2 regions of the Lysinibacillus sp. NPDC097162 genome follow, and region 2 is predicted to be linked to the other one. Evidence: riboswitches for the same ligand, from Rfam matches in the RefSeq annotation. Region 2 holds a riboswitch; the other holds the start of a gene.

Region 1 (11,319 bases), 290 kb from region 2:
TCTTTTATGGGCAATAGTTATCTTATTTTTTAATACCATTGGACCCATTTTATATTTCACTATTGGACGAAAAGGAGAAAAAGCTTATGAAGTTAGAAATTAAAGATGTCACAAAAAACTTTAAAACAAAGACAGCAGTCAATAACTTTACTATGGAAGTTGAAACTGGTCAGTGTGTGGGACTCATAGGGCCAAACGGCGCTGGAAAGTCTACGTTAATTAAAATCATTGCAGACATCTTATATGCAGATAAAGGCGAAGTACTTCTAAATGGGAAAAAAATTTCAAATATGAAAAAAGAAATAGGTTATCTTCCACAATACCCTGACTTTTTCCATTGGATGACAGCCAAAGAAACACTCTTCTTTATGGGACAGTTATCAGGTATAGCAAAAGAAAAACTTATTGAGGAAGTACCAGCAATATTAAAAAAAGTTGGATTATTTAACGAACAAAATGAGAAAGTCCAAACATTTTCTGGGGGAATGAAGCAGAGATTAGGCATTGCCCAAACGCTTTTACATAAGCCATCTTTTATTGTCATGGATGAGCCTGTTTCGGCATTAGATCCAATAGGTAGGAGAGAGGTTTTAAATTTAATTCAAGAAATTAAACATGAAACGACTATTTTATTATCAACTCACATTTTAGGTGATGCAGAAGAAATCTGTGAACGATTTGTTATCATGAAACAAGGAAAGAAAATCGAAGATACGACATTAGATAAATTATTAACGCACAATAATGAATCGGTTGTTCATCTTGAAATAGCATCTGAAAACATGCTTTGGGTGCAATTAGTTGAAAAGCTTCCATATGTGAAAAATGTAGAAGTAATCGGAAAAAGAATGAAAGTTACCCTTGAAAATGTTCAGAAAAATAAAGATATGTTACTCCGTGATGCGCTGGAAAACAAGATTGATATTGTTCGATTTGAAGTTGGAAGCAGTGAGACGTTAGAAGAAATCTTTTTAAAAATGGTGGTGAGTGTATGACGCCTTTTTATATTTTAACTAAAAAAGAATATGTACAAATGTTTCGTGACTTTAAAGTTATTTGGTTACCTCTTGCTTTTATGTTTTTAGGCGCAACGCAACCGGTTGTTACATACTATTTACCATCAATTTTAGCCTCGCTTGGAGGAAATCAAGGCATTACGATTGACCCTTTAATGATTCAGCAGGATGGAGCGCAGGTAATGGCCGCAACTCTTGGTTCGCAATTCGATCAGTTGGGCATTATGATTGTTGTCATTTCTATGATGGGCATCATTCAGTCAGATAAAGCAAATGGAATGCTTGATTTTATTCTAACAAGACCTGTAAAAGTAGGTTCATACATCGGTGGAAAGCTTTTTTCTAATTTCTCAGTTGTAGCTATTAGTGTGACATTTGGATATGTTGTATCTTACGTTTATGTAAATTTTTTGTTTAATAATATTTCATTTCTTGATATGATACTAGCCATTGTTTTTTATCAATTATGGGTTCTTTTTATGATTTCTTTTACTTCGATGGTGAGCACTATTTTTAATGGACAGGGCGTTATCGCTTTAATTAGTATCGTTTGCTTGTTTATTTTTAAAATAATTAGTGGCGTACATCCAATAATTGATTTATTAAATCCTGCAGGAATGAGTCAACATGCAATGATGGTATTAATAACGGGTTCAGTCGATTCGCATTTATACGGCAATATGTTAATTACTTTCATATGGATTTCTTTAACCGTAACGATTTCGCACTATTGGATTTCAGAAAAGAAATATCATAAAGATTAATATACAAGGAGGAGGAAACTACGAGTCCAATAATCCAAAAGCATTAGTTAGTTTGCTCTTAGTATCATAAAACAACGACATGAAAATTTTAGAAAAAAAAGTGCCAGTCACTTTGAGTGACTGGCACTTTCTTGTGCACGTACTTTTTCTCGAGTTTTGACTAAATAATAGGCATTAACAGAAGATGCGATGGGGATAATGGCAGCTATGCCGATTCCCGCACAAAAAATTGTGATGAGCTCAGTGCTGAACACTTTAGAGTTGATGATTTCGCCAATCGAGTAGTTTAAATCTTTAAACCATATTAAAAGTCCTAAATAACCACCGAAAAAAGCGAAAAATAGCGTATTTGTATCCGTTCCTAAAATATCTTTCCCAATGCTTAAGCCTGATGTGAACAATTTTTTTCTGCTAATAAGAGGGTTGTGGTGAAAAATTTCATGCATGGACGAAGCGATGGAAATGGCGACGTCTAAAATGGCTCCAATTGTACTCATAATAATTACAGAAGCGCCAATTTGAACAAAGTTAACACCAATATAAAGTGAAAAGATACTAATTTCCTCTGTAGATTCTTCTCCAAACCCTTGAATCATAGACTTCTCTGTGACAACCACAATAAAAAAGAGAAGTATAACAATGGTAATCATCGTCGAAATAAATGCGGTGATTGTTTTGCTATTCTTTTCATTAATATAAAATAGGCTAATCCAACTAATGATTGTGCAGGCAATAAATGTTAAAACGATGGGGCTGTTTTTAGGATTAGTCATTAAAAAAATCGTTACAAAGAGCACCCCAAAATTTAAAAATAGAGAAAGAAAAGAGCGTACCCCTTTTTTTCCACCAATAACGATCATTAATATAAATAAAATAGCTGCTAGCCACACTAATACATTCATATCAATTTACCCTCTTTCGTTTAATGAAAAAAATAGAAGTATAAAGACTGATAGGGATTGTTAAGACAACGCCAATACCACCGGCTAGAGCACGAGCTAATTCTAATGAAAGATTCATGGAAAGTGTTAGCCCTAGCGTAGACGAATTTTTTAAATATAAAATAAGCATAGGGATGGAACCGCATATATACACAAAAAACAAAATACTCGTAATTGTGCCCATCACATCTTTCCCAATATCAAGCCCTGAAACTTTTAAAGCTTTGTCAGAAATGGATGGATCTTGTTCATACAAAGCAAACATGGAAGAAGCCATAGTAATTGAAACATCCATTACAGCCCCTAATGCCCCGATAAATAAACCAGCCATAAAAACCATGCGATAAGGACGCGTTAGAAATTGCATTTCCTCGTATCGAAGGCCATTTTCAGATGTAATCCACAATACGAAAAAGCTAATAAGTAATGAAATGAACGTTCCTAAAAGTGTTGCCAGCATTGCCGCATAGGTTTTTTCATTTAATCCATTTATGAGTATCAATGAAACACCGGTAAATAGCAGAACACATACACCGCTAACGAATAACAAGCTGACGTTAGCGTGCTTTACATATAAATCCAATGCAAATGATAATATAAGTGCATTAACAATCAAACTGATTATTGAAAATAGCCCCTGTCTTTTGCCAACAATTAATAAGGCGAAAATAAAAATCCACGCAACGATTAATACGTATTGATCGCGCTTTACGTCTAAAATCGAACCTGTTAATTGCCCTTTTTGAGCTTTGTCTGCCTTTATAGAAACAAAAAGTTTGTTTCCGACCTTGTATTCGTGATCAAAAGCGCCAGAGGAAGAATACTCATTTGTTAAATGAATAAGTTGACCTTTGGCTTCTCCATTTTTCACTAATGCAGTTATTTGCTGCGTAAATAATTGATCATCATTACTATACATATCTGATATAGGTGTTGAATCTTCCAACTCTGTTTTTATCACTTCCGCAATTGGCCGCTCATAAAAGGATTCATTGTGAGAAACAAATAAAACGGAAGCCACAAAGCACAACGCTAATAGGATATAGAATAAAATCCGTTTTTTATGAGAAATAGTAGTAAACAATAAAAAACCTCCAATGAGGGGAATTTGACTATGTTCGTAGCAAGTGAAGTGTCCGTTGTACTGAAGCTGCGTTGAACAATGACTCACATTAACATTCCTATTTTTCTATGTCAAGGCTGGTCAAAAGTAGTCACGTAGGAAGTAACGCTCTTAACCATTTAAGGTTTCCCTTTTAAGATAAAGGAACATGCCGTCTATGATGGTTTGACGGTGGCATCCGTTGAATATTTAGTTATATTGACTTGCACGTATCATTTTTAGTCATTCCACTGAATATGTAAAAACATTCAGATAAAATTACATTGAATGTCTGTCATGAAACTGGGAGGGAAGTGACAAGCTATACAAAAAATGTGACCGTGTTATAGGGATGGCGTACATTATACATTCATCATAATGCGAATACTAATAACATGGAATTGTTCTTCCACTGTTCCTTTTAAAAGGAGTGAGGTTGCCGAAGGAGGGTTTAGTAAAGAAAACAGGACGATAACCACAATTATTTCACAATCGGCATATCGTCCTGTTTTAGTTTTAACGAATCGTTTTTGTTGAAGATTTGCTTTGTGTAGAAGAACTGAGAAGTTGTATTTGCTCTTCTAGTACTGTACTTGCGTTTTGTAAAAACTGTGAAATGAGAGCAAGCTCTTCTTGCTTGTAGGATGAAGCTAGTTGAAGCATGGCTTGGTGAAGTGACTCATACGTATGACGAATTTCTTCTTTCGATTCATATTCAGGGACTATAATGACCCTGCGACGATCATTAGGGTCATTTTCTCTACGCACATAACCGATTTTTTCAAGGCGATCAACTAATGCCGTAATGCTACCTGTAGCAAGGCCCGTTTTTTTTGAAAGCTCTCCGGCAGTAATTGGACCAGTTTCACGCAAAATATCCAAAGAAATAAAATCATTATTGTATAGCCCAAGAGATGCGGCCACATTTTGCTGGTGTAATATTGTACGAGTTCCTAGCCCGCGCATAAGTGAAGTGAAATGTTCACGTGGATCAGTCATTTGATTTTCTTGATTGCTTGACAAAAGATAAGCCTCCTTTTAGACTATTAATATCTTGATGGTCGAGATATTAGATGGTCAAGATATTTGATGAGTGTGTAATTGTTTACGTGTTCATTCTAGCGAAGGTATTAATAATTTGTAAAGGGGTTTCTAAATGGAAGCATCGAAAAGTAATAGTAATACAAAATTAGTAGTGGCAGGTTTACTTCTTGCCATTTTTATGTCAGCAATTGACAATACAATTGTTGCGACTGCAATGGGAACAATCGTATCGCAACTTGGAGGCATGGACAAATTTGTTTGGGTTACTTCTGCTTATATGGTAACAACAATGGCTGGTATGCCTATTTTCGGTAAGTTATCCGATATGTATGGAAGAAAAAGATTTTTTATTTTTGGTTTAGGTGTTTTTTTACTTGGTTCGGCTCTTTGCGGTTTCGCTCATACAATTGAGCAACTTAGCATTTTCCGCGCGATTCAAGGGATTGGTGCAGGTGCGCTAATGCCAATCGCATTTACAATTGTATTTGACATCTTTCCACCAGAAAAACGAGGGAAAATGGTAGGGCTACTTGGCGCTGTATTCGGTATCGCAAGTGTTGTAGGTCCACTTTTAGGCGCTTATATTACAGATCATTTTGGTTGGGAATGGGTTTTTTATATTAACTTGCCAATCGGTATCGTTTCATTAATGCTTATTATAAAAAATTATAAAGAATCCCCTGTTCTTACTAAACAGAAAATCGATTGGTGGGGAGCGGCTACACTTGTATTCGCTGTTATTAGTCTTATGTTCGCATTGGAGCTAGGTGGTAAACAGTTCGATTGGAGTTCTGCGCCGATAATTTCATTATTTATCAGTTTCGCTGTGTTCTTTATCGTGTTCTTTTTTGTAGAGCTGAAAGCAGAAGAACCAATACTTCCTTTCTTCTTATTTAAACGTCGATTATTTGCCTCTTCGCAAATGTTAGCGTTCTTATATGGTGGTACTTTTATTATTTTAACAGTATATATACCAATTTATGTGCAAGCTGTATATGGTGCTTCCGCTACGAATGCAGGACTAATTTTGATGCCAATGATGTTGGGGTCTGTTGCAGGAAGTGCTTTTGGCGGTATTTTCTTAACGAAAATAAGCTATCGAAACTTAATGGTTATTTCAGTAATATCTTATTTTGCAGGTATGTTTTTACTAAGCACACTTACGCCAGATACGGCTCGAATACTTCTTACGCTGTATATGATTCTCGTAGGCTTTGGCATGGGCTTCTCTTTCTCATTATTACCGACAGCTTCACAGCATAATTTAGATGCTCGTTATCGCGGTACTGCAAATTCAACAAATTCGTTTCTTCGTACGCTAGGTATGACGATGGGCATTACAATCTTTGGCACAATTCAAAACAATGTATTTACTAGTAAGCTAACAGAAGGTTTCAAAAATATGGGGCAAGGATCAAATTCTGCAATGTTTGATGTTGGCGATATGAGAGAAATTTTTGAACCTAGTGTACGCGAAAATATCCCTGCAAACATTCTTGATATTATTGTGAATGCTATGTCTAACTCTGTGACACATGTGTTTCTTCTTGCACTCATTCCTATTGTTATTGCAGCCATTTTCGTTTTCATGATGGGTAACTCTCGAGTGATTGTTACAGCTGAAAAAGACAACAAGGAAAATTAAATAAAATATCGTAAGAATTTAAGCTAATGATGATACTAGTAAGTCGTACTATGTTCAGGAGGATAATGATGAAAGAGACCATTTTTATTAAAGGTGCTTGGGAAAATAATTTGAAGAAAGTGTCGCTTTCCATACCTAAATATAAGCTAGTAGTACTGACTGGACCTTCTGGCTCAGGGAAATCAACGTTAGCTATGGATACACTTCAGCGGGAATGCCAGAGACAGTATTTAGATTCTATGGGAATGATGGCTAATGCGATTAGCAAGCCAAAGGTTGAGTTTATTCGTGGGCTGTCACCGTCAATTAGCGTCGGGCAGCATGTGACAAATCGAAATCCACGTTCAACGGTAGGAACAGTAACAGAAATTTATAAGTATATCCGATTTATCTTTGCCAGACTTGGGGAACAAGTTTGTACTTCATGTAATATGAGTATTCCTGCTTCTTTTGAACCAACAGAAGCGTTCGTAGAAGAAGATGAAGAAATAGACAATCAAATAATTAGTTGTCCTAATTGCCATGAACAGCAAGCGAAATTAGGCATGCTACATTTTTCTTTTAACAAGCCAGAAGGTGCTTGTGAAACTTGTAGTGGCCTTGGTCATGTGGCGAGTATTAATGAGGCGATGGTGTTTAATCCTGAGCTCAGCTTACGCGACGGTGGCGTAGCTTCACTAAAGGGGGTCCATCGTGACATTCAAATGCGTATTTTAGTGGCAGCAGGAAAGCATTATGGATTTGAATTTGATCTTGATCTACCATTAAAAGATTACGATGATGTTCAGCGAGATTTATTATATTATGGCGTCGAGAGCGAGGAATTTAAACGTCACTATCCAAATAGTAAACCGGTCTCAGGAACAAAGTTTGAAGGAGTCATACCGAGCTTATGGAGACGATATAAGGAGAAAGAGGGAGAATCAGGGGCTAAAGAAAAAGAAGGAAGTTTCTTTCATGAACAACTTTGCCCAGATTGCCTTGGTGCACGCTTAAAGAAAGAAGTTCGTCAAGTTAAGGTAGCGGATGCAACAATTTCGGACGTATCTGAGTGGTCGCTTGAAGATGTATTCAAATGGACGAATAGCTTGCAGACGGCGTTACCTGAAGCAAGTCATCATTTATTGGTGCCTATTATCGAGGATATGTTAACAACACTTCAGCGGCTTATCGATGTTGGACTTGGTTACCTTTCATTGAACCGTCAGACGGTATCATTGTCTGGTGGGGAAACACAACGTCTACGACTTGCTACCATATTAGGTTCAGCTTTAACTGGCGTTCTGTATATTTTGGATGAACCGACAACCGGTCTTCATGCAAAGGATACAGCAGGTCTCATTCGAGTGCTTCAGGAATTACGTGATTTAGGTAATACTGTACTAGTTATCGAGCATGATGTTGAGATGATGCGAGCGGCAGATCATATTATTGATATCGGTCCTGGTGCGGGAATACATGGTGGTACTGTTGTAGGTGAAGGCAGTCTGGATGATTTAATGTCAAATGAGCAATCAGTGACTGGAGCTTATTTGGTAGAAGAATGCTCCCCTTCTCCTGTTCGAGTTCGTAGGGAGGGAAATGGACAGCATATCAAGATTCAACAAGCAAAACTTCGAAATGTCGACATCCCTACTGCTTCTATTCCATTGGGGTGTCTTGTGTCAGTAACAGGCGTTTCAGGTTCGGGGAAATCTACGCTTGTTTTTGACATTCTTGCACAAGGAAAATCGAAAAACCTTGCCCAAATAGGATGTAAGGAAATTAGTGGGTTAGAGCATATCGAAAATATCGTTATCTTTGACCAATCGCCAATGGGAAGAGTACAGCGTTCTAATGTCGCTACTTATACGGATGTCTTTACTCACCTCCGCAAATTGTTTGCAGGATTGCCAGAAGCAAAAGAAAGAGAATTAACTTCAAAGCATTTCTCATTTAACTCTGCGGGTGGACGATGTGAAACATGCCAAGGTTTAGGGGTATTATCAGTAGATATGGATTTCCTAGCAGATATAGAAGTGACATGTACAAACTGCAAAGGGAAAAGATTTACTGACGAAGTGTTGCAAGTTAAATATGAAGGATACTCCATTTCAGATTTGCTAAATATGTCTGTGGAGGAGAGCTTACCAATTTTGAAATCGGAAACAAAGATTTCTCGCATGATTGAAATGCTATGTGAGGTTGGGTTGGGCTATCTTCAATGGGGTCAATCGGTCAAAACTTTATCTGGCGGTGAAGGACAGCGTATTAGGCTGGCAAACGAATTAAGTAAAGCATCCAAAAACCACACGCTTTATTTATTGGACGAACCTACGACAGGTCTTCATCCATCTGATATTAAATTGTTACATGCTTTATTAAATAGACTTGTCTGTGCCGGAAATACCGTTATCGTCGTCGAACATAGTCTGGAATTAATCCGTGAATCTGACTGGGTTATCGATATTGGACCTGAAGGAGGAGCCGCAGGTGGTAAGCTTGTAGCTGAAGGAACGCCAGAGCAAGTGGCAAAAGTATCGGATTCCTATACGGGGATGTTTCTGAAAGAAGTACTCGCCGAAGCGTTCTAATTACATTTAACAAACGATACTTTAGGAAAATACCAAAAAATAGGAAATTAAAAAGAATACGCTCTTTTAGTTAAGATGAAGGTTACTGTACATCTTTCTACTAAAAGAGCGTATTTATTTATTTATTTATGAACCCTTCAAAAGTCCATGCAAACGTTACTATTTTAAATTATCCCCAAAGTCCCTTGCTCCTTATTCATACGCTCAATTATTAGCTGGTTGCTTTAATTTGCACATGTGGATTGTGCCAAGGCAATTAAACTGCACAAAATAGCCATTAAAAAATTTTAAGTGGATAATGTATTAAAATAATGTTATCGTATGAAGTAACTAAATAAACATATCCTTCAGGGTAGGGTGAAATTCCCAATCGGCGGTGATGAAGTAATTCAAAGTCCGTGAGCGCAAGCTGATTTGGTGCAAATCCAAAACCGACAGTTACAGTCTGGATGGGAGAAGGGTATATGTGTAAGCTTTTTAAATTCATATGACTTTAAAAGGTCTATTTGGCTACGCTTATATTCAAAACTACTTCCCATCGCCTTCGTTGGGGAGTTTTTTTATTTAGTTAAAAATTTAATAGGTATCTGTTCTTCGGGGTAGGGTGAAATTCCCAATCGGCGGTGATGAAGCAATTCAAAGTCCGTGAGCGCAAGCTGATTTGGTGCAAATCCAAAACCGACAGTTATAGTCTGGATGGGAGAAGAACGATGAGATGGTAGCCTTTGGAAAATTTATTTCCATTAGGTTTATTTAGTGACGTCTTATGAATTAGAACTCCCAAACCCCATTTTTATATGGGGTTTTTTGTTTGTCTCGTTTAAGCAATTACAGGTCAAAATTTAAAAAGTAGAAAGTAGGTGGAAAAATGTTTACAGGTATTATTGAGGATGTTGGTACAGTAAAAACCTTGCAAAACGATAGACAAAGTATGAAAATAACTGTTATTTCGCCAAAGATAGTATCGGACGTGCAGCTAGGAGATAGTATAGCTGTCAATGGCGTGTGTTTGACAGTAACACATTATAATGAGCAGGAACTGACAATGGATGTAATGCCTGAAACAGTGAAAGCGACAAATTTGCAGCAACTCACGGTTGGTAATGCAGTAAATTTAGAGCGTGCAATGCCTGCGAATGGACGTTTTGGTGGTCATTTTGTTTCAGGGCATGTTGATGGAGTGGGAAAAATATTACGCAAACGTCCAATGGCCAATGCAGTATACATCGATATAGAACTTTCAGAGGAGTTAACTTGCTATTGTATTCCTAAAGGTTCAATCACAATTGATGGAACGAGTTTAACGCTCTTCCATGTGGCAAAAAACAGCGTCACCGTATCGCTTATTCCCCACACATACAAGGAAACCGTATTAGGGACAAAAAATGTTGGATCACCAGTCAATATTGAGACCGATTTAGTTGGTAAATACATTATGCACCAGCTACAGCGTGGTCAGCAATCACCGACCATTACAAAAGATTACTTAGCGAAGCATGGGTTTTAACCTGTCTTTGAAAGTAAAGAACGTACAGTAAATTAAAGTTTATTAGGAGGTGGCAATTTGCTACATTCAATTGAAGAAGCAATTGCAGATTTAAAACAAGGCAAAATGATTGTTGTCGTGGATGATGAAGATCGTGAAAATGAAGGGGATTTACTTGCCCTTGCAGAGTTCATGTCACCAGAAACGATAAACTTTATGGCCACATATGGAAGAGGGCTTATTTGTACGCCGATTTCACAGCAGCTTGCACAACAATTAGCGTTGCATCCAATGGTCGTAAATAATACAGATCATTACCAAACGGCATTTACCGTAAGTATTGATTACAAAGATACAAAAACAGGCATTAGCGCCTTTGAACGTGCGTTGACAATTCGAAAAATGCTAGAGTCACAAGCGCAAGCAACTGATTTTCGTAGACCTGGGCATGTATTTCCCCTTATAGCAAAGGAAAATGGTGTTTTAGAACGTAGAGGGCATACGGAGGCAACTATCGATTTAGCAAGGCTTTGCCGAAGCATACAAGCTGGTGTTATTTGTGAAATCATGGGGGATGATGGTGAAATGCTTCGCTTTGATGACTTAGTCAAATATGCGGAAAAACACAAATTAAAAATGATTTCGATTGATGCATTAGCAGCCTATCGTCGTCAACAAATACAAGGAAAAAATTCACTTACAGTGTAAAAGAGGAGAATCAATTTATGGGAAAAACATTTGAAGCACA
Region 2 (11,319 bases):
CAAAGCGTATGGGACGTTTAGTTACAGATTTATTGGATTTAGCACGGATGGAATCTGGACATATGACATTATACAAAGATGAAGTACCGATTAATGCGACATTTGAGCGCATTACGCAAAAATTTGCACAAGTAGCAAAAGAGAAGCATGTACAGCTCCTATTTAATAGTGAGTTTGAGGAAGATGCGGTCATAAGCATGGATGAGGATCGTATTGAACAAGTGTTAACGAACTTAGTTGATAATGCACTGCGTCATACAGATGAAGGTTCTGTCTTTGTGAAAGTAGAGAAGGAACCGACATTTGCTAAAATCTCTGTTCAGGATACAGGACATGGTATTCCACAGGAAGATTTACCATATGTTTTTGAGCGTTTTTACAAGGCTGATAAAGCGCGTACACGTTCTAAAGGTGGTACAGGTTTAGGGCTTGCTATTGCTCGAAACATTGTAAAGGCACATTCTGGAAATATTATGGTCGATAGTGTATTAAAAGAAGGAACAACCTTTACTTTCTATTTACCCTTTGACTAACTAACTTTGTCCGTTAGAAGCCCATTGCCATTGATTCGAAAACTTAATGCCAATGCCAATGTCTGTTAGCTGATTGTATGTAGTTTTAGTGCAGGAAATGGCACATAGCGAAATTTTGAGCAAAAAATCATTAATTAAGATGTAACTTGTGCGAGCGTTAGACGACAAATACTATGAGAACGGGGGTGGAGTGCTTTGAATGACTCCGTGTTCCATCGATTATACGATTCATACCATCAAGACGTGTTCCAGTTTCTTATTTATCTAGTGAAAAATCGTACACTTGCTGAGGATCTATCACATGAGGTGTACGTTCGTGTTCTGCGATCGTATGAACAATTCGCAGGAAATAGCAGTGAAAAAACATGGCTTTTTGCTATTGCTAAAAATGTCGCAATAGATCATTTTAGAAAGCAGGCAGTGCGGAAAAAACATTCGCTCGATTTTTTTGACTGGGAAACGGAACAACTACATTCAACCACACCATCACCGGAAGATATGCTACAGGCCAGTGATGAATTAATGCAAATAGAGTCTGCACTTGAAAATTGTACAGGGGATCAAAAAATGGTGATTATTATGCGCTTTTTCCAAGATTTATCGATTGCTGAAACAGCGCAAATACTTGATTGGACAGAAGCAAAGGTTAAGACGACGCAACATCGAGCCATTAAATTTTTAGGCAACAGCTACAACAGGTTAGGGAACAGGAGGCGAAAAGGCAATGACTCATAAACAATTTGACGACGATGAACAACTAGAACAAATGTTGAAGAATGCCCCGAAGCTGACTGATAACCGTTCGAAAGAAGAAGTGTTGAAACGATTGCTAGCAGATTCACGTCTGCAAGATAATATACATCTTCAAGAAGCAATGCAACAACCAACAGATTCAAAAGTGCTTGAAGAGCAAGAGCAGTCTATTGCTGCTTATGAGAATGAAAGCATCAAGCCGATGCAAAAGCGTAAAAAGAGTAAGTTACCTATTTTTAGTAGTATTGCAGCTGTTTTTGTACTATCAATAGCAGGGTACGTGTTTTTAACAAATAATAATCCAGTTAAGGATGAGGCAAATGCCCCTCCTGAAAATTTTTCTACGATGCAAGAGGATCGAGCTATACAAGAAAATGAAAATGCAGATGGTGTGATGAAAGCGAATATCGGTGCCGAACATGCACGAATGCTATCGCTTCGGACATCAGTTTACGAAGACGATTTAGCAAATGCAGTAGTATTTAGAATCGGCTTACCAGGTGGCAATGCTGATAGCATACCAATGACCTATGTAATCCCGAACGAAAAATTAACGGCTGATTTTGGAAAGAAAAAGCCGACAACTCTACAAATGTATGAAAAATACGCACCACAAATTGATGAGGAAGCACTTGGTTTTGCTAATTATCATCCATACAAAGGTGAGTTGAAGGAAGAGGGTGAGACGCTAGTTCACGTCTTACCTAAAAAAAATGATTACGATGTAGCTTCAGCTTCCGTAACAAAATATTTAAGCTCGTTAAAAGATACTTTTTCCGACTCTGAATATAAAGCGATTGCGTTAAAAAATGCAGATGGTACTCCTTATGAATTTTCGCAGGTTGGTGAGCCAAGTGAGCCTATACAGTTAACGAAAGATAATCATTACAACTATTATTTATATACAGAAGAAAATGGTACTGAATATTTATCGCCAGACTTCCACCAAACATATCCTACTGTTACAGAGGCACTTATCGCCATGCGTGATAAAAAAGATGATATTTATGTACCTGTCATCCCTGAAAATGTAACGTACACAGTGAAAGAAGAAGAGGGTGGTGTTGTCATCACCTTTGACGCACCGTTAGATTTGATGACAATGGATGCTGTGCGGGCAACGCAATTAATCGAGGCCATGATGCTGACAGCTTCAAGCTTTGATAAAAAGCTACGCTTAGATAACGTCGTACAGGATAGTTGGGAAGGCTTTGATTTAACAAATTTTTTACCGATACCTGTAGGTGCAAATAAACAAACAATGCAGTAACAAAGAAAAACAGCTATCTTTTATGAGATAGCTGTTTTTTTGTATGAGTTGTCTGATGGGGAAAACGCGGAAATCGGGTGCTGAAGCGCGGAATCCGGCTGTTGAAGCGCGGAATTCAGGCTCTGAAACGCGGAATCCCAGTGCTAAAACGCGGAATTCGTCGTTCATGGCTGAATTCGAATTACCTGAACTCGAAAATCAAATGGCCCTTTTATAGAAGCATTCATTAAAACATACAAATTTAATCGGAATTTTTTAAGCAGAAGTATTTACTTTTATGTGATAAAACATTATAGTTAATTTATAAAATAATATTGATTCATCTTCGGGGCAGGGTGAAAATCCCGACCGGCGGTAATAGAGTTGTAAATCGCTAGTGTTGTACTAAACTACATTAGCTCGCATGATTTACTAAATGGCTCTTCAGCCCGCGACCTGTGCAAAGATTTTTTTGCATGGCTGACTTGGTGCGATTCCAAGGCCGACAGTATAGTCTGGATGGGAGAAGATGAAGGTACGATCGTCATTCGTTGTTACGAATTAAGCTATGTGCGAGCGTTTTTTTCAGTGTGTCTACTAATTACACTGTATGCACAAAAAATAGCTAGTAATGGCGTTATTTAATCATGCCTTTTCTCCCTTATGCTGATGTGCATAAGGGTTTTTTCGTGAAAAAACAATCGATTACGTCGTAACCTTTCTTCTTGCAAGATTGAATCAGCAAAGAGGAGAGAGTTTTCAATGAAGAAAAATATCAAACTGCAATCGTTTATTACGATTGGTATGCTAAGTAGTATTTCGTTTTTATTAATGCTTTTTAATTTCCCGATTCCGCCGTTCCCAGCATTTTTAGAGGTGGATTTCAGTGATATGCCAGCTTTACTTGCAGCTATCACAATGGGTCCAGTTGCGGGTATTTTAGTAGAACTATTTAAAAATATACTGGATTGGATTTTCTCGGGTACGCCTACAGGGGTTCCGGTTGGACATATTGCAAACTTTGTGACAGGTATATTATTTATTTTACCAGTATCATTTGTTTTTAACCGTTTTAAAACAATTGCGGGTCTTGTTGGAGGTTTGGCGACAGGAACGATCGTTATGGCAGTAGGGATGAGCTTTTTAAATTACGCAGTATTTTTACCGATGTACACTTATTTCTTAGGTATGGAGCCAGTAGTTGGCGATTCATTATATAAAATGATTATTGCAGGTATTTTGCCGTTTAATATCGTAAAAGGTGTTCTATTAACAGCTATCATGGTGTTACTGTTCACAACGATGCGTAGATGGATTGAACAACAGCGTACAATGTATTTATCAAAATAATAAATTAAGCCTCGAGTTTATTCTTACTCGGGGTTTTTTGTGTATAGATCTAATAGCATACTGGAATCTTCAGGAATTGACTAGTCTAAATTACTATTTTAATGTACAATTAATGTGAGATTAGTTAGATTTGAGGAGATTGAAGAGATGAGTGAAAACAATGGACAATGGTCCGGTAAGTTAGGGTTTATTTTAGCATCGGCGGGTGCTGCGATTGGACTAGGGGCAATATGGAAGCTACCATATGTCACAGGGCAAAGTGGTGGCGGCGCATTTTTCCTTATATTTGTGGTGTTCACTTTGTTAATTGGCCTACCGATGTTATTATCCGAGTATATTTTAGGGCGTGGTACGCAATCAGAGGCGATCACAGCCTATAAAAAGGTTGTTCCAACGAAACCTGCTTGGGCTTGGGTTGGACGCATGGGTGTACTTGGCTGTTTTCTATTATTAACCTTTTACAGTGTTGTAGGAGGCTGGATATTTATTTATAGTGGCCTAGGTGTATCTGGGGCTGTTATTGATTCAACGGTTAATCCAAGTGAGTTATTTGGAAAAATTATTAGTACTCCGTGGATTACGTTACTAGGTTTAGCGTTATTTACACTGGCAAATGTACTTGTCATTTCACTAGGTGTACAAAACGGCATTGAAAAAGCAAATAAGTGGATGATGCCATTATTATTTGTTATGTTTATCGTTCTTGTTGTTCGTGCGTTAACATTAGATGGGGCAATGGAAGGTGTGAAATTCTTCTTATGGCCAGACTTTTCAAATATAACGGGTAAAGCGTTATTAGAGGCGTTAGGGCAGTCATTCTTCGGTTTGGCAGTAGGGTTCTCTTGTTTGGTTACATATAGTTCGTATTTGAAAAAGGATGTTAGTTTACCAAATTCTGCTGGCTCAGTAGTTTTACTGACTGTGCTCGTGTCATTTTTAGCAGGACTAGCTATTTTCCCTGTAGTGTTTGCCTTTGATTTAGAGCCACAAGCTGGGCCTGGCTTATTATTTATGGTGCTACCGACAGCATTTAGTCAAATGCCTTTTGGTGAACTATTTTTAGCGCTGTTTTTATTACTATTTTTATTTGCGACGTTAACGTCATCATTTAGTTTATATGAAATCATTGTTGCAGCATTTATGGAGAAGTGGCATATGTCACGTTCAGCCTTAACGATGTTGCTAGGAGTTGTTGTTTTTATTGCTGCCATTCCATCGGCATTATCATCTAGCTTGTTAGCGAATGTATCCATTTTCGGAAAGTCGATTTTTGATGCTACTGATTATTTAGTGTCCAATTTAATGCTACCATTGGGCAACTTATTGATTGCAATCTTTATTGCCTATGTAGTAGATAAAAGCTTTGTGAAAAAGGAATTGCTCATGGGAAGTCAAATGGGGCAGGGATTTTATAAGACTTATCGCGTGCTAATGTTAGTAGTCGTTCCGATTGTTATTATCGTTGTTTTATTAAATATGCTTTTACAAAAATAATATTGAATGAAATTGTTTGAGTGCCTGGCACTTGCAGACACAATATAAGCCGCAACACTCGCTATCGCGCGATTGTTGCGGCTTCGTTTATACGTTCTCACAGCAGGCTAGGTAGTTTTTTACTTCTGGGAGAATTCAGAATTGTTTGAGTGCCTGGCACTTAATATTCACTTAGGGCAAGCTCACCTAACCAGTTTTTTTCTTTAATCATTTGCTGCGCTTGCAGTTCACTTTTTGCAATTGGGAATACTTTGTCACATTGTGAGATTGCGAACAGTTTACGAATAAAATCATCTGTCACAATGATGGCGATTTTCTTTTCGGCAATCGTTACTTTCTTTGCGAAATTAATAATCATACCAAAACCAGTACTATCAATATTCGTTACCCTTTGCATATCAATTACATAGCCATGCTTTGTATCTAAACTAATAGCATGTAGCTCCTCTTTTAACTCATCGATTAATCCATATTCTAAATTCCCTGTAAAGGCGATTGAAATATAATCAGTCTTTGAATCAATATTTATCATGTTATTCTTACTCATTTCAGTGCTCCTCCGTGTCATTTAGTTAAAAGATTAAAATTTAAATTTATTTACTTCGTTTTGTAGTTTAGTAGAAATTTCCGCTAACTCCTCTGATTTATGTGAAATCTCAGCTACAGTTGCATGTTGTTCTTCAGACGTAGCTGCCATTTCTTCGGAAGCTGCCGCAGAATCTTCTAAAATGCGTGAGATATCATGTATTGCCTGTTGAACACCTAATGAATTGTCATTGACATGCGTGAATGCAGATTTCATTTGTTTCACACCTTGTTCTGTTTCAACAACATGTTCAACGATTTCTTGTAAGGCATGTCCGCCTTTACTAATGATGTTCACCTGTTCTTCTACTGCTAGTAAATTACTTTCCATAGTTCGGACGGTCACAGCAGTTTCGGCTTGTATGTTTTTAATTAAATCTGTAATTTGACCAGAAGCCAAACTTGACTGCTCAGCAAGCTGACGAACTTCTGATGCGACTACAGCAAAGCCCTTTCCTTGATCTCCGGCTCGAGCAGCTTCGATGGCCGCGTTTAAAGCTAATAGATTTGTTTGCTCCGCAATACCCGTTATGACAGTTATAATTCCACCTATTTCTTCGGAACGTTTGCCTAGTTTTTGAATCGAATCGGTTGCATAAGAAACCGTATGAGTGACTGTGTTTAAATGTTTAATTGCTTCACTAATAGCATCTTCTCCTTTGCGGGCGATATAGGTAGATTGAATTGCTCTATTTAAAGTTGCTTCTGCTTTTTCTAAACTATTGGTTACTTCCTCAATCGTTGTTTTCATCATCATAACAATACGTTCAGCCTGGTCTGATTGAATGGTGGTACCATTTGAAATGTCGTTCATTGTTAAGGCAATTTGGTTTGAGGCTTCACTTGTTTGGTGTGATGATTCGGCTAATGTCTGCGAGGATCTAGCTATTTGATTTGCGCTATTCGAGACAATGGTCATTGTTTCTGTTAAACGCTGCTTCATACTATTAAATGCTTGTGCTAAATTGGCGATTTCATCTTTTCCTTTAGGATTTAATATTTTTACGTTTAAATTTAAATTAGCAAGTTCTTTAGCATTCAAACTTAATTGATTAATTGGTCCAATAATTTGGCGCTGTAAAAACCAACTAATGCTAACAAACATCAAAATCGCTATTCCTAATGAAATGGCAACATTCTCAAGGACATATTTTGTAGCAATATTAATATAGGGCGCTGATGGTGTGCCTGTCGACCACATACCGATGATGTCGCCTTTGCTATTGAAAATTGGCTCTGTCGCAACTTGATACATACTACCTAATACATTTGCTGTACCGATAAAACGTTCTTTTTGCTCTAACACAGCAGTAGTAAGCTCTTTAGGAGCCTTCGTGTTCACTTGTCGTATACCGTTTTCCACAATAGTTGTGTTAATGCGTGTATCGTGCTGAAAGATTGTCACAAAATTACCGTCTGCTAGATTGCCAATCTCATCTACAATATCGAAATTGCCAGCTATTTTTACATCGCCTTTATACAATTCATTATTTTTAATGTCCCAATCTCCAGGAATTTTAACATCAAAATATTGATAACTTAATTGTAAATCCGATAAAAGTTTGGCATTTGCACTTTCTAAAAAATTCTTTTTAGCTTCAAAAAAATCAATTATCGCTATAAGAGAAACCATTAACAAAATACAGGTAAGAATAAGTAAGTTCATTTTTTTACGGATTGTCCATTTCACAAAAAGTCCCTCCTAATTACAGATGTACTTTATCCATGAATTTTCTTGGAAACACCGACTAAAAATTTGGTTCTTGAAATATGTTTAAACCAAATAGAATCAACCATATTTTTGACAAAAAATAATCCTCGACCTCGATCTGTATAATTATAATAGTGTTCGTTAGGATCGAATTGTAATGCCTTCTTTAAATCATTTTCAGTAATGCCTTGTGCTTCATCGATGACTGTTAACGTAATCTCCTCATCGTTTTGCAAAACTTGTATTTGAATTTTGCCGTAGGAAGAGGGTGTATCGATTTTTTCCATTGCTTCAATAGCATTAATTACTAATTCGTGTAAAACAAATCTCAATTCTTTACTGAAGGGTATACTATAAATATTTGTATAGTTTTCCATCACATTATCTATAAAATGAACTGCTTGTCGATTTGCTTGAACTCGCAGTGTAAATTTCATTACCAATCACCTATCTTGTACGTGAAATTACATTTACATTTTCGCTAGTGATATCCAGTAAAATGTAAGTAAAGTTAAATAGGTCATCGCCATTATATTGAGGAAGAATAGGAATGAAAACGCATGTCTAAACCCATCCAGTATAATAGGTATTGTGTTTTCTATACTTTAGCGGTGTTTAAGAAATTCATGTATTTTAAGATTACTAACATTTAAACGCAGAGAATGAATGTCATTTCTATAAATATAGTTATGTGTGATAAAGGAATGAATATTGTTGACTAATACTGTTTTCACCCTATGGTTTTTGTCACCCCTATAGCAGTAAAAAGTTTGTAAGTCTATGTATCTTTTGAATATGGATACTTAATATTGGTGACAAAGTGTTAAATAAGAATTTTAAGGCGATGCTAAATCATTTGCCTGGAGTTTGCGAAGTTTTCTTCAATTTGGTAGTTTAGACCATTTGAAAGGGAGTTTTGTTTGGTACTGGATGGAATCAAAAGGCCTTTATCCACCGACGTCATTATTATAAAAGCTACTTTCGAATTATTCAATTACTTTAATAGTGATTGGTATATAGAATAGTAAAAATATCCTATTAAGTACTATTGAATTTATATTTAGTTTATAATGTACCAGTAAAATATAAAGAATGCAAGACTAATGTTCTACGAAAGGAAGTTTTGAGTAATCATTAAGTTTTATTTTAGGTGATGTCAATATATAGGTCCAACCTAATATAAGTATACATCTAAAATAAAGATAAATTTATTCGAAAAAACATATGTAAGAAAACATGACATGCCCATTGCGCTTGTTTGTTGTTTTAGTGTAATTTAAAAGCAGTTACAAAAAAACACGTTAAGAAAAATGACAAATTGGAGTGGTGAAGAATGAAACATCATACAAGAGATGATATTATCCGCATGGTGAAAGAAGAAAATGTGAAATTTATTCGCCTACAATTTACTGATATATTGGGCTCAATAAAAAATGTGGAAATACCAGTTAGTCAATTAGCGAAGGCATTAGACAATAAGGTCATGTTTGATGGTTCATCGATTGAGGGGTTTGTTCGTATTGAGGAGTCTGATATGTATTTACGTCCCGACTTAGATACATTCGTTATCTTTCCATGGACAGCGGAAAGAGGTAAGGTAGCACGTTTTATCTGTGATATTGCACGACCAGATGGTACAGCATTTGAAGGTGATCCACGTTCCAACCTTAAGCGGGTATTAAAGGAAATGGAAGATTTAGGTTTTAGCTCGTTTAACCTTGGTCCAGAGCCAGAATTTTTCTTATTTAAACTAGATGATAAAGGGCATCCAACACTTGAATTAAATGATAGTGGTGGGTATTTCGATTTAGCGCCCACTGATTTAGGCGAGAACTGTCGACGTGATATTGTGCTTGAGCTAGAGGGCATGGGTTTTGAAATTGAAGCGTCGCATCACGAAGTTGCACCTGGTCAGCATGAAATTGATTTTAAATATGCAAGTGCTATTGAAGCGTGTGATAATATACAAACGTTCAAACTCGTCGTTAAGACAGTCGCAGCACAGCACGGTTTACATGCAACCTTTATGCCAAAACCGTTATTTGGCGTTAATGGCTCAGGGATGCATTTCAATCTTTCATTGTTTGAAGGTGATAAAAATGCCTTCTATGATGAACATGCAGAAATACAATTGAGCGAAACTGCTCGCAGCTTTATGGCAGGGGTTATGAAGCATGTTCACGGCTTTACAGCAGTGACAAACCCTTTAGTAAATTCTTATAAACGCTTAGTTCCAGGCTATGAAGCACCGTGCTATGTAGCTTGGTCAGCCCAAAACCGCTCACCACTTATTCGCATCCCGGCAGCAAGAGGTCTTTCAACTCGTATTGAGTTACGTTCTGTTGATCCGGCGGCTAACCCATACTTAGCGATGGCTGTTATTTTAGCATCTGGCCTTGATGGGATACGTAAAGGTTTAACACCACCAGATGCTGTAGATCGAAATATTTATAAAATGAACCGCGCGGATCGTGAATTAAATGGCATTGATAGTTTACCATCTTCTTTAGAATACGCACTAATCGAGCTAGAGATGGATCATATTGTACGTGACGCACTTGGCAATCATATTTTTGAGAAGTTCACAGAAGCGAAGGAAATTGAATGGAACAAATACCGCACACGCGTCCATGACTGGGAACGTGATGAATATTTGACAATGTATTAGAAAAGAAGTGTTGGGTGTTGCAAGTAAGAGTAAGAAGAAAGAAACAGTATTAATTTAAGTTTTTTTCTAGAGACTAATACTGTTAAGACAAAAATTACAGAGTTAATCTTCAGCAAACGGCATAATATTATAAGTTTTAGAAGTGAATAAATTTTCAAGAATTAACATTAATATTAACATTCGTCAGTATTGTCATTACTATAATTAACTACGGGGAAATAAAACTTAAAGATCTATCGCTGACGGATCGCCGTGTGCGATGAAAGTTGCCTGCACGGTGAAGGCTCGTTATAAAACCGAGATATAGAGATGGATAAAACGAGAATAGCGTATTTTTACCTGTAACAAATGTGAGTGGAAGTTCAATAGATTTATCACCGGGTGGCGTTAGAAATACAATTACTTGGACAGATAATCAATCATCTGTAGGAACGGTTACTTATACGATAAAACGCAACACAAGCAATAGTTTAGTAGGGGCAATTGTTTTACAATCAAGCATTGCGAGTGGTACACAACGCTGGAATGATGATACAGCAACACCATTTACGACATATTATTATTTCATTGAAGCAACTAATGGTGTAGAAACGGCTGTAACTGCAGGTTATGAATTAAGAACTACTGAGAATAAGTATGCTTTAACTAAAAATTACAAAAATACCCACTTTGCCAACCTTGTATTTAATCCGGTAACAGAGTCATTTGACGAAGTGTAGTATTTCCAAGTAGCCTAATAACTTAGGCTACTTATTTTTAAGAGGTGAAATTAATGGAAATTTTAAATCTTACTTCAAGTAATTATAGTATGTTTTTAACTTTTTTGAATCCTAATCATTTTAAAAGGTTGCAATTAATGGACGCAAGTTTATGGGGAATAGGTTTAGTTGATCATACACGTCCAATAGGTATCCTTATTGCAGACATCAATTTTGATAATAAGTCAGCAGCGATTACACATTTAGTTGTAAATGAT

What was found. Region 2 has a riboswitch for FMN ahead of ACIQXW_RS02305 (ECF transporter S component). Riboswitches for the same ligand answer to the same signal wherever they lie in the genome.
Region 1: linked by a shared signal. The riboswitch ahead of ribE (riboflavin synthase) and the one ahead of ACIQXW_RS02305 (ECF transporter S component) in region 2 are both predicted to bind FMN.

Annotation. Positions count from the first base shown of each region.
Region 1 covers NZ_JBIWDT010000001.1:773,075-784,393, forward strand. The annotation lists gene ACIQXW_RS03725 (PLD nuclease N-terminal domain-containing protein) at 1-103, shown strand, start outside; gene ACIQXW_RS03730 (ABC transporter ATP-binding protein) at 87-995, shown strand; gene ACIQXW_RS03735 (ABC transporter permease) at 992-1,780, shown strand; gene ACIQXW_RS03740 (YibE/F family protein) at 1,888-2,682, opposite strand; gene ACIQXW_RS03745 (YibE/F family protein) at 2,684-3,805, opposite strand; gene ACIQXW_RS03750 (MarR family winged helix-turn-helix transcriptional regulator) at 4,340-4,822, opposite strand; gene ACIQXW_RS03755 (MDR family MFS transporter) at 4,980-6,512, shown strand; gene uvrA (excinuclease ABC subunit UvrA) at 6,581-9,085, shown strand; FMN riboswitch at 9,425-9,550, shown strand; FMN riboswitch at 9,672-9,797, shown strand; gene ribE (riboflavin synthase) at 9,954-10,592, shown strand; gene ribB (3,4-dihydroxy-2-butanone-4-phosphate synthase) at 10,650-11,279, shown strand; gene ribH (6,7-dimethyl-8-ribityllumazine synthase) at 11,297-11,319, shown strand, end outside.
Region 2 covers NZ_JBIWDT010000001.1:484,393-495,711, forward strand. The annotation lists gene ACIQXW_RS02290 (ATP-binding protein) at 1-533, shown strand, start outside; gene sigX (RNA polymerase sigma factor SigX) at 729-1,268, shown strand; gene ACIQXW_RS02300 (RNA polymerase subunit sigma) at 1,258-2,556, shown strand; FMN riboswitch at 2,874-3,070, shown strand; gene ACIQXW_RS02305 (ECF transporter S component) at 3,298-3,885, shown strand; gene ACIQXW_RS02310 (sodium-dependent transporter) at 4,033-5,379, shown strand; gene ACIQXW_RS02315 (STAS domain-containing protein) at 5,540-5,926, opposite strand; gene ACIQXW_RS02320 (methyl-accepting chemotaxis protein) at 5,960-7,654, opposite strand; gene ACIQXW_RS02325 (ATP-binding protein) at 7,684-8,112, opposite strand; gene glnA (type I glutamate--ammonia ligase) at 9,009-10,343, shown strand; gene ACIQXW_RS02335 (hypothetical protein) at 10,694-11,062, shown strand; gene ACIQXW_RS02340 (type 1 glutamine amidotransferase family protein) at 11,116-11,319, shown strand, end outside.